3 regions of the Pullulanibacillus sp. KACC 23026 genome follow, and region 3 is predicted to be linked to each of the others. Evidence: riboswitches for the same ligand, from Rfam matches in the RefSeq annotation. Region 3 holds a riboswitch; each other region holds the start of a gene.
The links. Region 3 has a riboswitch for S-adenosylmethionine ahead of PU629_RS19095 (methionine ABC transporter ATP-binding protein). Riboswitches for the same ligand answer to the same signal wherever they lie in the genome.
Positions count from the first base shown of each region.

Region 1: another riboswitch for S-adenosylmethionine. It lies ahead of PU629_RS05185 (homoserine dehydrogenase); the one in region 3 lies ahead of PU629_RS19095 (methionine ABC transporter ATP-binding protein).
Region 2: another riboswitch for S-adenosylmethionine. It lies ahead of PU629_RS01155 (trans-sulfuration enzyme family protein); the one in region 3 lies ahead of PU629_RS19095 (methionine ABC transporter ATP-binding protein).

Region 1 is NZ_CP119107.1:1,187,110-1,191,310, forward strand. It holds gene PU629_RS05175 (anti-sigma factor domain-containing protein) at 1-567, shown strand, start outside; gene PU629_RS05180 (hypothetical protein) at 708-1,061, shown strand; SAM riboswitch class I at 1,260-1,368, shown strand; gene PU629_RS05185 (homoserine dehydrogenase) at 1,555-2,586, shown strand; gene PU629_RS22550 (YuzK family famiily protein) at 2,856-2,999, shown strand; gene PU629_RS05190 (hypothetical protein) at 3,904-4,104, opposite strand.
Region 2 is NZ_CP119107.1:242,721-246,921, forward strand. It holds gene cobA (uroporphyrinogen-III C-methyltransferase) at 1-309, shown strand, start outside; gene PU629_RS01140 (sirohydrochlorin chelatase) at 311-1,063, shown strand; gene PU629_RS01145 (precorrin-2 dehydrogenase/sirohydrochlorin ferrochelatase family protein) at 1,060-1,683, shown strand; gene PU629_RS01150 (hypothetical protein) at 1,747-1,893, shown strand; SAM riboswitch class I at 2,034-2,146, shown strand; gene PU629_RS01155 (trans-sulfuration enzyme family protein) at 2,305-3,462, shown strand; gene PU629_RS01160 (aminotransferase class I/II-fold pyridoxal phosphate-dependent enzyme) at 3,459-4,201, shown strand, end outside.
Region 3 is NZ_CP119107.1:4,121,881-4,126,081, reverse strand. It holds gene PU629_RS19110 (glycoside hydrolase family 13 protein) at 1-810, shown strand, start outside; gene PU629_RS19105 (hypothetical protein) at 956-1,120, opposite strand; gene PU629_RS19100 (hypothetical protein) at 1,170-1,529, opposite strand; SAM riboswitch class I at 2,399-2,504, shown strand; gene PU629_RS19095 (methionine ABC transporter ATP-binding protein) at 2,588-3,625, shown strand; gene PU629_RS19090 (methionine ABC transporter permease) at 3,615-4,201, shown strand, end outside.

The sequences.
Region 1 (4,201 bases), 1.9 Mb from region 3:
AAATTCATCTTATATAAAAAAGTGAATAAGGTAGATCCAACTGTTACGGTCAAAAAAGCTAAAACGATGTCTGTGAAGGATTTATATACTTATACGCATGAGTCAACTAAGAAAACCACGCCGAAACAGGTGCCTTCTCCCCAAGGACAGGACAACCGAGTGATTTCTCCAGCGAATAAAGGACAACTCAAAAAGCAGACGAATGATCTAACAAAAGCCCCGTCACTGTCTTCACCGCGAGCATTGAAGAAGGGAAATGGAAAAGCGGGTGCTTCAGAGGCTAAAGGAAAAGGGGGAGAGAACAACGCTCAGAACAAAAATAAGACTAAGAATAAAGTCTCTCCTCAACCCCCTTCTCCAAAAGCAAATAAGCCTTCAAAAAAAAATGAGAAAAATAAAGCCGTTCATCCCCCCATTAAAAAGGATGAAGTCTTCAAGAATAGCTTTAAAAAAAATGATCGGAATAGCAAAAACAGAACACCAAAACAGCCGGTTCATAGGACAAATCTCCATCATCATTTTAACAAAGAGATGCATGGACCCCAATTTATGAAAACGTATAGGTGAAAAAGGATTCGAATAGTCATGATGTTGGATAGACGTATCATTCAAAGTCTGTCACAATAAAATGAAAAGACCATGCAAACTATTTGTGAGAACATTAATCGCTGATCTGCAGGCCTAATAAAGAGTTGGGGGATTTGTCAATGATTATGGAAGAGGTACAACAGTTTATCGAGGCTTTGGAAGGGAAGACATCGTTATATCCGTTGTATGCTAAGAAATCTCTTACGATAGAATTTGTGGTTCAACAAAATCGAATCTGGATGGTTATTTCAAACAAGAGGCACGAGATTTTAAAAGAAGAACCTTCAGCCAAAGCATCAATTGTGGTCACCGCTCAAAATGAGGCGAGTTTAGAGAAAATATTAAGAGGCGAACAGCCCCTTTTGCAATTATGTTCCGAAGGCGTTGTTCAAGTTGAAGGGGCGTTTAATGATCAATTAACCCTTGAATCCATTCTGATACTTGGAAGCAGTCATTCTTATCTCGTTGTCTAATGTTAGGAAGGAATCGGCCATGATGATTTTCAAAAATAAGCCTTTTCTCCCCGGAAAATTGTCTTGCTCCCTAATGATTCCTTCAACCAAATCGAGCACCTAAAATTATCACTTAAGTCTGTTATCAGACTGTTGACAAAAATTATAAGATGTTGTTAATATTATAAATAATAATTAATTTACAATTTCATAGTGTGTTTCTTATCCAGAGAGGTGGAGGGACTGGCCCGATGAAACCCGGCAACCTCCGATCAAGTTGATCGGAAAAGGTGCCAATTCCTGCAAGCATACGCTTGAGCGATAAGGATTTATAACTATTATAAACCCCTGTCGACCCAGGGGTTTTATTAGTGTCTGTTAGTATTAAATGAGTTTAAAGAAAAAGGATCGCCCAATTTCACTCTGAAATTTAATATAACATTCCAATATGGACCCTTATTTCAAATAAAACATGATAGAACTTGCAGTGTTTAGTATGAGAAGGGATGGTTATATGGCAATTAATATTTGTCTTTTAGGATTCGGTACGGTCGGCTCTAGCGTCTACAACCTGATTCAAACTCGAAAAGAGGCGCTTCGTGAATTACTTGGCGATGACTTATCGATTACCCATTTAGTCATTAAGGACACAGGGCAAAAACGAGATATTGATGAATCGGTCCAACTGTCTATTGATTTTTTATCAGCGATCAAGTCAGGGACCATTGATCTTGTTATTGAAGCCATCGTAGGGGTGGAGCCCGCATTTACATATATTAAGAGCGCTTTAGAACACGGAATTCCAGTTATAACAGCAAATAAGGAGATGTTTGCCGAAAGAGGCGTCGTCTTAAGGCAGCTGGCAAAGGAAAATCAGACCGTGATTGGTTATGAAGCAACCGTTGCAGGTGGAATCCCAATTATTAGAACTATCACGGATTTGTTGCATGTGAACAAAGTATCGCGAATTGAAGGGATCTTAAACGGAACATCCAATTTTATCTTGACGGATATGCGCAGTCATCTGCATTCCTTTAAAAAATCATTGAAAGCCGCTCAGGACCTTGGTTATGCAGAGGCGGACCCCACAAGCGATATAAAGGGGTATGATGCTTTTTATAAATTGATGATTCTTTGCCAGGATGTTTTTGGGAAGCAGCCAAATCGGGAAGAGGTCACGCGAATCGGCATTGAGGGCCTGACAAGTGAGGACTTGCACGAAGCGGCAAAAAAGGGCGGGCGTATGAAGCTAGTAGCTGAGGCTTTTATCGATGACTCAGGACGGATTCACGCCTCCATTACACCCAAATTTATCGATAAAAGTCATCCTTTGTACGGTGTTGAAGGTGTTGAGAATGCGGTGACCGTCCACACAGATTTGTTAGGGGCGTTAACTTTAAAAGGACCAGGTGCAGGAGGCATGCCGACTGCAAGTGCGATTCTTGAAGATATTACGCGCATTAGCTTACAAATGCCTTTGAAATCTAAACGCCTTCAAAAGATTAAGCAAGTCCAACAGGCCGCCGAGGCGGAGGTTTCTCTGTAGCCACTGATAGTTCTGGAACCTTCCGAGCACACGTTTAGGCTTACGGCCGGCCCGTTTTGTGAATCATGCCTTAAAAGCTAGGAATAGGGAGCAATTGTATTCAATCTCTCTATATTTAATGGTCATCCCATGTGAGCATTGTCAGAATGATCATACCCTTTCAAATCAGAATTGTTACCCGTAAGATCGGGGTGCTAAAATGGTTATGGTTAAACAAATGAAAGGGATGATTCATTATTAACACCATTCACGTGACCTACACGAATGAAATGGAAAAAGCCTTGTATCAAACCCACGGTATTAATTATTCGGAGTATGAACGGAGTCTTGAAAAACGGCTTGAGGTTGAAAGAGCTCGAGAAGAAGAGTATTTAAAGAGTAAGACCCTTGCTGTTCATCCAGCTTATAAATAGAAAAAATAGAGAAAAAGGCGTCATGTGGCGCTAAATACAAATTGGATGGCTTTTTAAGCCATCCAATTGATTTTTTTAAGGGGGGGTGGAGATGTAGTTATGTCACCACTCGCCTGGGTTGAGCCTCATACTGGCAGTCGTTACACTGTGGTTGATTAGGCGTAACGAGAATACGCTATCCTCCGTGAAATGGGCCAGAGTGCTGAAATAAAGGACTGACGTTATGCCTAATTCGGTTGAGCGTAACGAGGATTCGCTATCCGCCGCGAATCCGGCCGGAATGCCGAAATAAGGGACAGACGTTACGCCTATTTTGATTGAGCGTAACGAGAATACGCAATCCTCCGGGAATCGGGCTGAATTGCCGAAATAAAGAAATGCCGTTACGCCTATTTTGATTGAGCGTAACGAGAATACGCAATCCTCCGGGAATCGGGCCGGAATGCCGAAATAAAGAAATGCCGTTACGCCTATTTTGATTGAGCGTAACGAGGATACACTATCCTCCAGGAATCGGGCTGAATTGCCGAAATAAAGAAATGCCGTTACGCCTATTTCGTTTGAGCGTAACGAGGATACACTATCCTCCAGGAATCGGGCTGAATTGCCGAAATAAAGAAATGCCGTTACGCCTATTTCGTTTGAGCGTAACGAGGATTCGCTATCCGCCGCGAATCGGGTCGGAATGCCGAAATAACGGATTGCCGTTACGCCTATTTTGATTGAGCGTAACGAGGATACACAATCCCCCGTGAAATGGGCCGGAATGCCGAAATAAAGAAATGCCGTTACGCCTATTTTGATTGAGCGTAACGAGAATACGCTATCCGCCTCGAAATGGGACGGAATGCCGAAATAAGGGACTGAGGTTACGCCTATTTCAGTTGAGCGTAACGAGACTACGCTATCCCGTCGCTAATCGGGCTGGGATGCCGAAATAACGGATTGACGTTACGCCTATTTCGATTGAGCGTAACGAGACTACGCTATCCGCCTCGAAATGGGACGGAATGCCGAAATAAGGGACTGAGGTTACGCCTATTTGGGTTGAGCGTAACGAGAATACGCTATCCGCCACCGAATAGGAGATTAGGCGAATGGCCATCAATCCTAGCCATCTAATTGGACTTGTTCTGAGTGGCGGAATTCGTTGAAATAGCGGAAAATGGCGAGAAATAGTGGGGGATAGCAAGAAACCGCGG
Region 2 (4,201 bases), 920 kb from region 3:
AAGTGGAAAACCTTGGCTAATGGGATCGATACTTTGGCCATCTATATGGGGGTACGGGAGCTGCCCAAAATTGTAGCGAACTTGGTGAAGCATGGAAAAGCCGCTGCAACTCCGATCGCTCTAATTGAATGGGGAACGACATCCAAACAGCGAACGGTCACCGGCACGCTTGAAACCATTGTGAGGCAGGCGGCAGAAGCCAAGATACAAAACCCAACGATGATTGTTATAGGTGAGGTTGTATCTTTACGAGAACAAATTCAGTGGTTCGATTCTCTTCTTAACAAACGGGTTCAGGAGGTCCTGTAATATGCAAGCCGTTCTCTATATCAGTCATGGAACCCGGGTAAAGAGAGGGGTCGATCAGGCTGTCACTTTTATCCAGTCTTGTATCGAGCACGTTCCTGTCCAGATCCAAGAGATTTGCTTCCTCGAATTAGTCAATCCTTCTATTAAAAAGGGAATTGAGAGATGTATTAAGCGCGGGGCTACCGATATATTGATTCAGCCCGTGCTTCTTTTAGCGGCGGGACATGTCAAGCAAGATATTCCAAGAGAAATAGCCGCGATCAGCAAAGATTACCCTGAAATTCGCTTTCACTTTGGTGATCCATTTGGTTGTGATTCTAAGATTATTGATATTCTATCTGACCGAATCTATGAAAAAGGGACTCCAGTCTTGGGGAATTCTGCCGTTTTGCTTGTTGGAAGAGGAAGCTCAGATCCAGATATTCAGGAGGCGTTTAAGGACATTAGTCAGCGCCTATGGGAGAAAGAAGCGATGCCTGTCAGTACTTGTTTTCTAGCAGCTTGTGAGCCTCTCCTTGGCACAGGTCTGAAGAATGCCAAAACCTCTCCCTTTAAGCAAATCTTTGTGATTCCCTATCTCATGTTTACGGGTCTTTTAATGAGGGAGATGGAGGAGGCCATTGAGGCGCTTCAATCTCCTGACCAAACCTTTTATCTTTGCCGGCCTCTTGGTTCTCATAAGAATCTGAGAACAGTCTTGGTGGACCGGGTTATGGAAGGTTTAAATTTAGAAGAGGTTGAAGAAGTAGGATGAGCGGGTATCCAATTGTTTTAGATATTAAAGGGAGAACAGCCCTCATCATAGGCGGCGGCCAAGTGGCTTTTCGAAAGATGGAAAACTTAGTCAGAGGGGAAGCAAGAGTGACGGTCATCAGTCCAAATCTTCACCCTTCATTTAAGGGGTATCTGGAAAGAGGAGAGATGACCTGGATTAAGAGGGACTATGAGGAGGGGGATGAAGAGACCGCTTTTATTGTCATTGCGGCAACTGATGACAAGGCGTTAAATGCAATCATTGCGAAGCGTGTCTCAGATCATCAGCTTCTAAATGTGGTCAGTCAGCCGAGCCTCGGGAATTTTTCCTCACCTGCTCTTGTTACGAGAGGTAAACTGACGATTGCCATTGCTACAGAAGGGGCAAGTCCATTGCTTACCAAAAGAATCAAGCAAGAGCTGGAAGAACGCTTTGAACCGGAATTTGACAAGTATGTGGATTTCCTCGGTCAGTGCCGAGCTCTAATAAAGAACGACCAACTTAAGGAGCAGGAAAAACACCTTTTGCTCAGCGCCTTGCTTGAGCCCATCTATCACTCCGAGGGAGAGCAAAAAAAAGTTCTTGATGATTATGAAGGTTTTAAAGCTAACTATCTATAAGGGCGCAGACTTTTCGATTAATTAGAGGAGTCGGCCTTTTTTACGTTCAAAGAGTAATGCCCGTTGGTACTATCGCGCTTTCCTGTTATTTTAGCAGACGAGTACAAAGCAACGATTATTTTTAAGATTAACGGCTTATTAATGGTGGTTTTGGCTGTTCTATTAATCGCTTGTTCAAAGAGGTCAGACGGTATGATTAGTGTGGTTTAAACAAGAGGATGACCTGTTCGGTTAATCTTTTTTTAGTGATAAAGAATGGTTGACAGCACAGATGTTATCGGAGTAAAGTAATAATTATAATTCCCGTCTGAAAAAGGGGAGTTTGTCCTCTTTAAAAAATTTAATACCTTCTCTTATCAAGAGTAGGCTGAGGGACTGGCCCGATGACGCCCGGCAACCGAAAAAAGGATTTTCCTTTTTCACGGTGCTAACTCCAGCAGAAAATTTTTCTGACAGATGAGGAACTTAACTTCTAGTTTTTAAGATTAGGTCTTTCTCGGTTGGAGAAGGACCTTTTTATTATTTTTAGAGGGCTGAATCTTTGCTTTTGTTTAATCTAAATATTTTTAAAAATAAAAAGGTTTTTTCAATCATTATGCAACATTTGGAGGATGGATAGGGATGAAATTAGAGACAAAATTGGTTCAATCAGGGAATCGGAGGGATCCGCAGACTGGAGCTGTTGTTCTTCCAATCTATCATTCGACAACGTACTCGCATCCGGCTCTCGGGACAAGCACGGGTTTTGACTACTCGAGATTGGATAATCCAACCCGCCGAGCTTTAGAAGAAACCGTCGCTTCTTTAGAAGGGGGTGCGACAGGGCTCGCCTTTGCGTCAGGCATGGCAGCGATTGCTTGTATATGTCAGTTGTTCAAGCCTGGTGACCACATTATCTCAAGTGATGATCTTTATGGCGGTACTTATCGTTTGTTTGAACAGGTTGTTAAACCCTATGGAGTCGACTTTACGTTTGTAGATACAAGGGAACAGTCAGCAATTGCCGAAGCCATTCGCCCAGAGACGAAAGCGATTTTTATTGAGACTCCGAGTAATCCTACAATGAAGATTTGTGATATTCAGGCATGTGTGGCTCTAGCTAAAAAACACGGAATATTAGTTATAGTTGATAATACCTTTTTGACACCTTATTTTCAGCGCCCATTAGAGCTAGGTGCCGACCTGGTTATTCATTCGGGTACCAAATATCTTGGCGGCCATAATGATGTTCTAAGCGGGATCTTGGTCGCAAAGGATGAGGAATTAGGAAAAAGTCTTCAATTCTATCAAAATTCACAAGGGGCTGTTCTTGGTCCGCAAGACAGCTGGTTAATGCTTCGCGGTCTTAAGACGTTAGCGCTAAGAATGGAAGCACATGAGACGAATACAAGACGTGTTGCTGAATGGCTACAGGATCACCCCATTATTAAGAAGGTCTATTATCCGGGGCTAAAGGATCATCCAGGACGTGCCATTCAAGAGAAGCAATCAACGGGGTATGGCGGGATGATTTCCTTTGATGTGGAGAATGCGGAGCTTGTCCCTCACATTTTGAAAGAGTTAAAAGTCATCACCTTTGCCGAGAGTTTGGGTGGTGTTGAATCGCTCATGACGTATCCTGCTGTGCAAACACATGCGGATATTCCAAAAGAGATCCGTGATGCGATTGGCGTGACCGATACACTTCTCCGATTCTCAGTAGGGATCGAACATATTGAGGACATTTTATCTGACCTGGATCAAGCCTTTAATAAAGCGAAGGGGAGCGTGAAACGATGAAGTTTGAAACGTTAAACCTACATACGGGAGTTGAGGTTGATGGGCAAACGGGAGCGGCAAGTGTTCCTATTTACCAAGCCTCAACCTTTCATCAGTTTGACTGGGATCAACCTCCTGAATTTGATTATGCCCGATCTGGAAATCCAACGAGACAGGCGTTAGAAAAAATCATCGCTGAACTGGAGGGGGGAAAGGCTGGCTTTGCATTTGCATCGGGAATGGCCGCAATCACGAGTGTCTTTTTAACCCTTGAAGCGGGAAGTCATGTGGTGGCCTGCGAGGATATTTATGGGGGGGCATTCAGAGCCCTTTCGCAAATTTTTCCTAGACTAGGGATTACAACTACCTTTGTTGACCTTACCGATCTCTCTCAACTAGAGAAAGCGGTCCGTCCAGAGACGAAAGCGATTTATATTGAAACCCCTTCTAATCCACAGCTTCGGGTTATTGACTTAAAAGCAGTGGCTCAATTTGCCAAAGAAAAAGGTCTATTGTCCATTGTGGATAATACCTTTATGTCACCTTATTTGCAGAACCCCCATGCCCTTGGCTGGGATGTTGTGATTCACTCTGCAACCAAGTTTATTGGCGGCCATTCTGATGTTGTAGCAGGACTCGTGACCGTTAACTCAGAGGAACTGTCGCAAAAAGTGTACCAGATTCAAAATGGTTTTGGCAGCATATTGGGTGTTCATGATTCATGGCTTGTGATGAGGGGAATTAAAACCCTTTCAGCACG
Region 3 (4,201 bases):
TTCGAGGTGGCAGACGATATGCCAACTTGGGACATGCAACGCTTTAAGGACATTCAAAAGCGCTGGTATGAAGGGTTAAAAGGGAAAGGGACGAACTCCCAGTTTTTGAACAATCATGATCATACAAGACAGGTGACACGCTATGGAAATGACCAAGCCTATCGCAAGGAGTCAGCCAAGCTATTCGCGACAATGATTCATACACTTCCAGGCATTCCTTATATTTATCAAGGTGAAGAAATAGGAATGACGGGTGTTCGTTTCAACTCCATTGAAGATTACCAAGATATTGCCATGAAGAATAAATACAAAGAAGAAGTGGACAAAGGAAGAGACCCAAACGAAGTGCTGGATAGCTTAATTTTGTTAAGCCGAGACAACTCTCGCACTCCCATCCAATGGGATGATTCAGCCAATGCCGGATTTACGACCGGTCAACCATGGATTAAGGTAAATCCAAACTATAAAGAGATAAATGTAAAAGAGTCATTAGAAGATCCAGATTCTGTCTTTTATTACTATAAACGTCTCATAAAAATGAGAAAAGAGAATCCGGTCATGGTATATGGCGATTATAACGACCTGTCAGTGGGAGATGAGCATCTCTACGTGTATACTCGCAAATGGGAGGATTCGCTGTGGTTGATCATTCTTAATCATTCGGATCACTCCACAGTTTTTAAATTGGATTCGGTTCTCGACGAAACCAACAAGCAGCTTAAATTAGCAAATTACTCTGATGTCACCGAAAAAGAAAGTATTCAATTTACCACCCTTCGCCCTCATGAAGCCAGGATTTATCAATTATAGGAATAAATAAGTTTGAGGAAAGGTATCCTTTCATAAAATAGTATTCCAGACGCTAAGGTTTAAGCATTTGGTTTCATCTAATTAGTTGGATAATCACTGAATAAGTTTATATATCGACTTAAAAAGCATGAGCGGCTATTGCTGCTCATGCTTCATGACTAAGTCGAGTCTCCTGAAGATACAACGCCAGTTCCATTTCAGCTGCCCCTAAATGATCAATAGCTCTGTCAACGTGTCCTGGCTCCGCATAGTTGAAATCTTGTTGAGCAAGTTCTAAACGTTGCACCAACAAGTGGAGCTGCTCATCCATAAGATGACCTCCTATAGGATATTCCGTAAGAAACATCGACTCAGCAGTATTAGTCTCCGTGTTTTAATATAGAATTATGAATGTGGAAACATATATTTTCAACCCCCATAATTTGCCCTGGTAGAAAACCCGAGAAGGTTGGGTGGAAATCTAGAAGGTCGATGGGAAATCCGAGAAGGTTTGCCAAAAATCTAAGAAGGTCAGCCAAAGATCCAAGAAGGTCGGCTAAAAATGCTAGAAGGTCAGCCAAAGATCCAAGAAGGTCGAACAAAAATCCGAGAACATCCGCGAAACATCCAAGAAGGTCAATGTGCCCACTTTCAAATTGAGAAAGAGCCGAGAAGGTCGGCAAAAAATCTAAGAAGGTCGACCAAACATGCCAGAAGGTCAGCCAAAAATCTGAGAACATCCCCAAAAAATCCAAGAAGGTCAATGTGCCCACATTCAAATTGAGAAAGATCCGAGAAGGTCGGCAAAAAATCTAAGAAGGTCGACCAAACATGCCAGAAGGTCAGCCAAAAATCTGAGAACATCCCCAAAAAATCCAAGAAGGTCAATGTGCCCACATTCAAATTGAGAAAGAGCCGAGAAGGTCGGCAAAAAATCTAAGAAGGTCGACCAAACATGCCAGAAGGTCAGCCAAAAATCTGAGAACATCCCCAAAAAATCCAAGAAGGTCAATGTGCCCACATTCAAATTGAGAAAGATCCGAGAAGGTTGGCGAAAAATCTAAGAAGGTCGACCAAACATGCCAGAAGGTCGGCCAAAAATCCGAGAACATCCCCAAAAAATCCAAGAAGGTCAATGTTGCCCACTTTCAATATGAGAAAGATCCGAGAAGGTTGGCGAAAAATCTAAGAAGGTCAGCCAAAGATCTGAGAAGGTCGAACAAAAATCCGAGAACATCCGCGAAACATCCAAGAAGGTCAATGTGCCCACATTCAAATTGAGAAAAATCCAAGAAGGTTTGCCAAAAATCTAAGAAGGTCGACCAAACATGCCAGAAGGTCAGCCAAAAATCCGAGAACATCCCCAAAAAAACCAAGAAGGCCAATGTTTCTCACTATCAATTTGAGAAAGATCCTAGAACCTCCTCCAAAGTCCCAGAAACCATCCGAAAATACCACAAGCTCAGCCAAACTCAAAAAAATATTTCATTGCTATTAAAGGAATGATAGCGCTGTCGGTTTGCTTTCTCTCATTTTTCTGATTGACACTCTGGGGTATATCTTTTAATATTGAGAATGTTCGATTCGAACTATTGATAATTTCATATAACACTTATCCAGAGAGACTGAGGGACAGGCCCGATGACGTCCAGCAACCTTCCAAAGGGAAAGGTGCTACTTCCTGCAGAATTATTTTTCATTCTGAAAGATAAGGTACGATACATGTAAACCTCTTTCATTTTGAATGAAAGAGGTTTTTTGATGTGAAAAATAGGTTGAGAGATAGGAGGTCAAACCGGTGCTCATTCTTAAAGATGTACACAAAGTTTACGGTAAAAGTAAATCGAAGACGGTCACTGCTTTAAAAGGCATTAATCTTGAAGTCAAGAAAGGCGAGATCTTTGGCGTCATTGGATTCAGTGGGGCGGGTAAAAGTACTTTGATTCGCTGTGTGAATCTTCTTGAACGTCCGACTTCTGGACAGGTTCTTATTGAAGGGGTGGACATTCAATCTCTATCGCCTAAAGAACTGAGAAAAGAGCGGAAAAAGATTGGGATGATTTTTCAGCAATTTAATTTGCTTCAAGCAAAAACCGTTTTCGGAAATGTGGCGATGCCGCTCGTGCTGGAGGGCAGACCCAAGAAGGAAATCGAAGCAAAGGTTATGGAGCTTTTATCGTTTGTTGGCTTAGAAGATAAAGCCCATCAGTATCCTGAACAGCTGTCTGGAGGACAAAAGCAACGGGTGGGAATTGCTCGTGCTTTGGCAACAGATCCCCATATTCTGTTGTGTGATGAGGCGACATCTGCTCTTGATCCTGATACGACAAGATCTGTTTTAGAACTATTAAAACGTGTGAGAGATGAATTGGGCATTACGATTTTAATGATCACTCATGAAATGAATGTCATCCGTGATACTTGTGATAAAGTGGCGGTCATTGAAGGTGGCGTGATCGTGGAGCAAGGCTCTGTCCTTGATGTCTTTTCTGATCCGCAAACTGATATTGCGAAAAATTTTGTGCGCACGGTATTGAATGATAGTATTCCAGATTCCATCAAACGGGGATTCATTGAAAACCAAACAAATGACCATTTTCTTTATCGCATTATCTTTAAAGGAAATTCAACGAGTGAACCGCTACTTTCAACCGTTGCTAAGAAATTTGACGTCCATGTCAGCGTCATTCATGGCATGGTAACCGAGCTCCAAGGAACCCCTTTTGGTAATTTAATTGTTGATTTTATTGGTAATGAAGATGAAGTCAAAAAGACGATTCAGTTTATCAAAAGCCAAGAGGTTAACATTAAGGAGGTTGATCTAAATGGCATTTGATTGGTCTTGGTTTTGGCCGGAATTGCTTCAGTCTGTCGAGCAAACACTCTACATGGTTGTCGTGGCATTTCTTATTTCTATCCTAATTGGAATTCCGCTTGGTGTGATTCTCGTCATCACAAGAGAAGAAGGTATCCTAGAGAATAAAGTGGTTTATACCATTTTAAATATAATTATTAATATTTTTAGATCCATTCCTTTTATTATTCTAGTGGTAGCAATCATTCCTTTTACACGTCTTATCGTTCATACTTCGATTGGGACAACTGCTGCGATTGTTCCACTGGTGCTGTTTACGGCGCCATACATTGGCCGACTTGTTGAGAACTCCTTGTTGGAAATTGATAAAGGGGTCATTGAGCTCGCGCAATCAATGGGGGCAACACCTTGGCAAATTATCTGGCGTTTTCTTTTACCAGAGGCGCTCGGTTCGATCATCCTTTCTTTGACAATTGCCTCGATCGGACTTATCGGAGCATCAGCCATGGCCGGTGCTGTCGGTGGCGGCGGTCTTGGGAACTTAGCGATTACTTATGGGTACCAGCAATTTAAAACCCAAGCGATGGTTATTACGGT